DNA from 3 places in the Corynebacterium nasicanis genome. Region 3 is predicted to be linked to each of the others. Evidence: predicted binding sites of a transcription regulator. Region 3 holds the regulator's gene; each other region holds the start of a gene.
What was found. Region 3 encodes LexA, which represses DNA repair genes until DNA is damaged. Its sites were predicted from a motif close to CGAACANNTGTTCG; they were not measured.
Positions count from the first base shown of each region.

Region 1: ACFPUZ_RS01290 (HNH endonuclease signature motif containing protein) is a predicted target of LexA. The motif match lies at 1,244-1,257, and genes of this name have one in related genera.
Region 2: ACFPUZ_RS03390 (HNH endonuclease signature motif containing protein) is a predicted target of LexA. The motif match lies at 906-919, and genes of this name have one in related genera.

Region 1 covers NZ_JBHSQE010000001.1:251,669-253,931, reverse strand. Annotated here, with positions in the region: gene ACFPUZ_RS01290 (HNH endonuclease signature motif containing protein) at 1-1,224, opposite strand, end outside; gene ACFPUZ_RS01285 (DUF4921 family protein) at 1,334-2,263, opposite strand, start outside.
Region 2 covers NZ_JBHSQE010000001.1:692,715-694,977, reverse strand. Annotated here, with positions in the region: gene ACFPUZ_RS03390 (HNH endonuclease signature motif containing protein) at 1-886, opposite strand, end outside; gene purU (formyltetrahydrofolate deformylase) at 996-1,913, shown strand; gene ACFPUZ_RS03380 (DUF3817 domain-containing protein) at 1,972-2,263, opposite strand, start outside.
Region 3 covers NZ_JBHSQE010000001.1:103,239-105,501, forward strand. Annotated here, with positions in the region: gene nrdR (transcriptional regulator NrdR) at 1-49, opposite strand, end outside; gene ACFPUZ_RS00535 (hypothetical protein) at 131-493, opposite strand; gene lexA (transcriptional repressor LexA) at 769-1,470, shown strand; gene ACFPUZ_RS00545 (DeoR/GlpR family DNA-binding transcription regulator) at 1,718-2,263, shown strand, end outside.

The DNA of each region.
Region 1 (2,263 bases), 150 kb from region 3:
GTGCTCCCACGTGTTGAGCAGATGCTCGTCTCCGGCGGGAACGGGGCCGTGGAAGTACTTGTCCGCGTGCTGCCCCATGGCGGCATCGGGGACGGGCGGCCGGTTGTCGGAGGAGGTCCATGACTCTCCACCTGGGAAGCGGAAGCGCAGGAGGGAGGGGTCGATGGAGTCGGGGACGATCGTCATCTCTCCGTTGGCGATCATCGTGTGATGGGTCGAGCACAGCGGAATGAGGTTGTCCAGGTCCGTGGCGCCGCCGGACGCCCAGTCGAGGATGTGGTGGAACTCCAACCAACGGGTGTGATTGCACCCCGGGGTGGCGCAGCGGTGGCGCCAGCGGGTGAGCAGGACCTTCGCCTGCGCGCCGTTGACCAGGCGGGACGCTCGCCCGAGGTTGAGGATGCGTCCGCCCCGGCCCCGGATCTGAACGGAGAGGAAACCGTTGATGATGCTGCGCAGGAGGTCCTTGCCTTCCGCGGCCGGCTGGGCGGGCAGCAGGGCGGTGTCATCGGTGTCGACGATGATGTTGACCTGGGCGCCGGGGGCCAGGGTCTTGGCCACCGGGTTGGTGCGCGCCAGCCGGATGAGGCTGAGGAAGGAGCCGAGGAGGCCGCTGGCGGTGGGCGCTCCGAAGCGGGTGGTGGAGGAGCTTTCTGGGTCCTCCTGCTCGGCGGACGCCAGCTCCGCAGCCTTGAGGGCGGCGAGAACCTCGGCCCCGTTCTCGGGGTCGAAGCTGCCCCAGAGCTTGACGTGCCCGGTGTCGGGGCAGACCGTGACGGAGAGGCGGTTCGGTGACTTGGGCGTGGTGCCGCCGACCTTCGGCTGCCCGGCGAGGAGCGCCTCCAGTTCGGTGACGGTGTGGGTCCGGGCCAGTTCAACGAGTGCGTATTCGTTATCGGCCGTCAGGTACTTGAGCAGGAGGCGCACCTTGGAGTAGCTGACGTCGCCGCGGAGGGAGGCCTCCGTGAGGAGCGGGAAGGCGCGCAATCGACGGCCCACGCTGAGGTACTCCTGGGCCGATCGCGCGGACATCCCCTGCGTGCGGACCACCCAGGAGGCGGTGGTGGGTGCTCCCTGCGTGCGGGCGAGGCCGCGGGCATCGAACTCCGCGATGGACGTGATGAACTGGGCCTTGTGGCGGGTGAAGGACTGGTTGGCGGTGGTGATGGAGTCGCGCAGGTCGTGGTCGTCGAGTGTGCTGAGGTTGATGGTCGTGGCCAGCATGATTCCCCCCGGGAATTGTCGAATTGCTGTTCGATCAACCCAAACATAGCACGCCCGTTCGACATGCGCCAGGGGTGCCCGAGAAGCGCGCACGTGCGCGCTTGTCGGGCTACTGCAGCAGCGGGTTGTACAGCAGGGAGTTGCGCTGCGCCGAACACTCGGTGGCGATCTTGATGTCCTGCGCGATGAGGCCCTCGTCGCGGAGCCGGTACATGGCGGAGACCATCCGGTCGCGGACGTTGTCCGGGGACAGTGTGTTGACGAAGATCTTGGTGCCACCCTCGAATCCGGCGAGCGTCGATACGCGCCACTTGATGTTCACCCGCCACGGCATCGGCAGGTCGAGATCGACGGGGCGGTGGTGCCACTCCTCGTTGACGGGCACGTCCGCTCCGGTGGCCGCGTGGCAGGCGTGGATGAGATCGCTCATGCCGCGGATCTCGTCGTTGGACTGCAGCCACGGCTCCGGGACGGCGGAGCGGGAGTAGATCGTCAGGGTGGGGTAGCGGTGGCCGAACCCGGCGTGGACCACGGCGTGCTCGTTCTCCGCGATGATGAGGTTGCGGTATCCGGCGTAGTCCACGCCCCACTCGTTGTAGATGTTGTGGTTCGTGCGCAGTCGCGCGATCTCCAGCTCGGACTGGACGGAGCGGGCGTCGATGGCCACCAGCTGCTTGTGCAGATGATCGAAGGAGGCGCCGGCCGGGGCCAGCCAGTTCTGGAAGGCGGCCACGTAGGGGGCGTAGCGGTTGCGTTGGTACAGGTCGTCGATGCCGTCGATGGTGAACAGCGTGAAGGCGAAATGCTCCTCGGGGGTCAGTGTGCCGGAGGAGGCGAGCTGGTTGTCGTGGGTGGCGTCGTCGGTGAAGTGGCGCCGCGCGATGATGACGTCGTGTCCGCCGCCGAAGTAAGCGGGCGCGTAGGTGAGCAGCTCCTCCACCGGCACATCCGCCGATTTGCCCCCGGCGGTGAGTCGCGTGCGCACGATGTCGAGGACGTGCTCCAGGCCCTCCGGATCGCTCAGGTAGGTCTCCATGCG
Region 2 (2,263 bases), 590 kb from region 3:
GGATCGCGGAGAACTGGTCGGCCATCCGGGCGGCCATGGTCCGCTTGTCCTCCTCCGGCGGTACCGGGGTGTTCGAGCCGGGCGCGCGCCCGGGGGCCAGCGCCGCCTTGAGCTTCGCCAGCTCCGCCCCGGCCAGGTACATCGAGACCCGGGCCCCGCCGTCGGAATCCTGCGGCCCGACGATCACCTTCCGCTTCCGCAGGGCCGCGAAGGGGTCGCGGCTGCCGTCCGGCCTCCGGCCGGCCTTGTTGGCCTGGCGGATCTTCTCCCGGAGCCACACACGCAGGTCCTCGAGTGAGCGGTGCCGCCCCTCGACCAGTGCCTCGGCCAGGAGTTCCTCCCGACTTAAGGAGGCGTGCTTATTGAGGTGCTCCAGCTCGCGGTGGATCATCCGCTGCTTGTCGGCGTTGGCCGCCGCCTTCTGGGCCTCTTCGCGCGCTTTTTCCTGTGCTTCCCGGGCGCGGCGCTGCCTCTCCTCCTCGGCGCGGCGGACGCGGGCCAGCTCCTCCTCACGGGCGCGGCGCTGCTCGGCGGTCTCTGCCGGTTCGGGTTCCGGTTCCGGCATCGGTTCCGGCTCGGGAGGGCTGAACAGGGCGTGCCCCCGCTCGAGCCGGGACCGTGCCTCGGCCTTCGACAGGCCGAGCCGGCGGGTGAGGAACTCGGTCGCGTGGACGGCCCCCACGAGACGCCCGGCCTCGGCCTTGTCGGCTGCGTAGGCGAAGGCGGCGTCGGCAAAGCTCTTGAGCTCCACAACCTTCTCCAAGCGGATGAACTCCTCCTGGACCTCCGCGAAGCTGATCGAGTCGGGGAAAGCCATGGCGGAGGAGAGCTCCGTCAGCGCCGATTCGATTCGGTCGATCAGGCCCGCCAGCTGTGTCTTCGTCATGTTCCCCACCCCCGTAGTTCGCTTACATGTTCGACCTTACACCATCTACTTTCCTTGTCAACCCCTGCACCTGAAACACCCCGTTTCCCGGTGGGCTACTATCCGACGAATGACCCCGCACAACATTGATGATCCCCGCAACCGCCCCTCCGGTCCCACGACCGAGCGTCAGTACGTGCTCACCCTCGGCTGCCCCGACACGACCGGCATCGTCGCCCGGCTGTCGACCTTCCTGGCGGAGCAGGGTGGCTGGATCACGGAGGCCGCGTACTTCACGGACCCCGAGAACAACTGGTTCTTCACCCGCCAGGCGATCAGGGCGGATTCGGTCGACATGGGCATCGATGAGCTGCGCGAGAAGTTCGCCCCGGTTGCGGAGGAGTTCGGGCCCAAGGCGCAGTGGCGGCTGCGGGACACCGCGGACCTGAAGAAGGTGGTCATCCTCGTCTCCCGGGAGGGGCACTGCCTGCACGATCTGCTGGGCCGTGTCGCGGAGAACGATTACCCGATGGAGGTGGTGGCGGTCGTCGGTAACCACGACAACCTCGCCTACATCGCCGACAACCACGGCGTGCCTTTCTACCACGTGCCGTTCCCCAAGGACGCCGTCGGCAAGCGGCGGGCTTTTGAGGAAGTCGGGGAGATTGTCAACTCCTACGAGCCCGACGCCATCGTCATGGCCCGCTTCATGCAGATCCTGCCGCCGGACTTCTGCGAGATGTGGGCGGGGCGCGTCCTCAACATCCACCACAGCTTCCTGCCCTCGTTCATGGGCGCGCGCCCCTACCACCAGGCGCACAAGCGCGGCGTGAAGCTCATCGGCGCGACCTGCCACTTCGCCACCTCGGATCTCGACGACGGCCCCATCATCGAGCAGGACGTCATCCGCGTCACCCACAAGGACACCCCGGAGGAGATGCAGCGGCTGGGCCGCGACGCCGAGAAGTCGGTCCTGGCCCGCGGCCTGCGCTACCACCTCGAGGACCGGGTCCTCGTGTACGGCAACCGCACGGTCGTCTTCGACTAGGCGCGAAAAAACGGGGCTCCGCTGCCAGGCGGGGCCCCGTTCGGCGTCGATAAGCGCATCAGGCCAGCTGGAACTTCTCCTTGACCTCGCGGCGGCGGTTGGCCTCCACGAAGAAGGAGAGGAAGGGCACGACGCCGGCCAGCGCCGTGGTGATCCAGGTGATCGGCTGCCAGCGCGCCTTGAGGCCCAGGTTGAGCACGGCCAGCAGGTACGCCATGTAGGCCCACCCGTGCGCGATGGCCACGATGGTCGCCCACGAGGGGATCTCCACCTTGAGGGCGTACTCGAGGATCATGCGGACCACGAGAATGATGAGGAACACGCCCGTGATCCAGGCGGTGACCGAAAAC
Region 3 (2,263 bases):
GCGAATCAATGACCCGGGAGTGATCGTGGTGGCAGAACGGGCAGTACACGGTGGACCGTCAACACCTTTCTTAAGGACCGTTGGACAGGGCACGAGCTGGACCCATGATCATACCCGCGGGGAACTCCCCCTAACGTGCCTGTCCGACGGCCGCCGGTGGGGTGTGCTCCGTCCATTGCCCCCCGTCGCCGGTGTCCCCGAGAATGGCGGCGCCGATGAGCGCGCTGCCGAACAGAGCGCCGACCAGGTAGGTCGTCCAGGTGTCCCGGCGGCGGACTCCCCGCTCCCGCCACGTGACCTGCGCGCTGGAGGAATGCGGAGCCACAGCTCGTTGCTGCGTTCGATCCAGCGGGCGCAGAGTTCGAACACCCCGCTCCCGAGCGGTACCCTCGACGAAGCCGGAGGGCTCCCAGACGGCGGCCGTAGGAACACGGAGGACATCACCGTCGAGCGCGCGTCCACCAGGTCGGGAGTCATTGAGGAAGATGGTCATGTCAGTTCCTTTCATCGGTTGTCCCGAGACTATCGGGCGACCCCGACACTCTCGAACACTCACGTCGTTCAGATGTTCGATGTAGATGCTATGTTCGATTTATAGCACTCGTTCGAAACTTTGTCCACACGCCGACGCCCACAGTCGAACATCCGTACCAGATCGTGGTAGACATGTAGCAGGTGAACGGCACACTGGATCCACGACCGTTCGATCCCGCCCCTCCGAACCCGCCCCGCCGCCGAACCTGAAGCCCCGAGAAGGAGCCCACGACCATGACATCCACCACTCCCAGCCCGACGGGCAAGCCGGACCCGTCGACACTGTCCGACCGGCAGCGCCGCATCCTGGAGGTCATCCGGGATGCCGTGGTGCTGCGCGGCTACCCGCCGAGCATCCGCGAAATCGGTGACGCTGCCGGCCTGCAGTCCACCTCCTCGGTGGCCTACCAGCTCAAGCAGCTGGAGAAGAAGGGCTTCCTGCGCCGCGATCCGAACAAGCCCCGCGCCGTCGACGTGCGCACGCTGCCCTCGACCGATTCCGCCCGCAAGCCCGGCCGCAAGGCCTCCCCCAAGCCCTCCGCCGCCCCCGAGGACGCCAGCCCGGCGAACTTCATTCCCGTGCTTGGCCGCATAGCTGCCGGGTCCCCCCTGCTGGCGGAGCAGACCGTGGAGGACTACTACCCGCTGCCCGCCGACCTGGTGGGCGACGGCGAACTCTTCATGCTGCAGATCGACGGCGAATCGATGCGGGATGCCGGCATTCTTCACGGGGACTGGGTCGTGGTTCGCTCGCAGCCGGTGGCGGAGCAGGGCGAATTCGTCGCCGCGCTCATTGATGGCGAAGCGACGGCGAAGGAGTTCCACAAGGACTCGACCGGCGTCTGGCTCCTCCCGCACAACGAGGACTTCTCCCCCATTCCGGGCGACAAGGCGGAGATCATGGGCAAGATCGTCTCGGTGTTCCGGAAGCTCTGAGCGGGGAAACGCCACCCCCGGCAGATCGGGCACGGGAGGACCCCAAGAGCCACACCTTCCCACCCGAACGGGCATGTCACGGGCCCGGCCAGCCCGACCTGCCCGCAGACTGCCCGCTCCGCACCGCCCCCGTTGTCCCAGTACACCGGTGGAACATCTGACCTGTGACCGTGTTTTTTGCGACAATGTCAGAAACGGACACTCCCTGATGTCCGATTCGGTCAGGCACGGTGCCAGAGGAGACTTCATGTACGCAGAGGAGCGGAGGCGACAGATCGCCTCCCTGACCGCCGTGGAGGGGCGGGTCAACGTCACCGAGCTGGCACACCGCTTCGAGGTCACGGCCGAGACCATCCGCCGCGACCTGGCCGTGCTCGACCGGGAAGGGGTCGTCCACCGCGTCCACGGCGGCGCGGTGGCCAGCCAGACCTTCCAGACGACCGAGTTCTCCCTCGACGCCCGTTTCCGTTCGGCCCCCACCGCGAAGTCCGCGATTGCGCGGGCCGCCCTGCGCTACCTCCCTGAGCCGCGGGGTGGGCTGTTTCTCGACTCGGGCACGACGATCGGCACGCTGGCGGATCTCATCGCGGAGCAGCCGAATGCGTCCCAGTGGTCCATCGTGACCAACAGCCTGCCGATCTCCCTCAACCTCGCCACGCGCGGCCTCAACGAGGTCCAGTTGCTGGGCGGTTCGGTCCGGGCCATCACGCAGGCGGTCGTCGGGGACACCGCGCTGCGGACCCTCGCGCTCATGCGGGCGGACGTCGCCTTCATCGGCACCAACGCACTGACC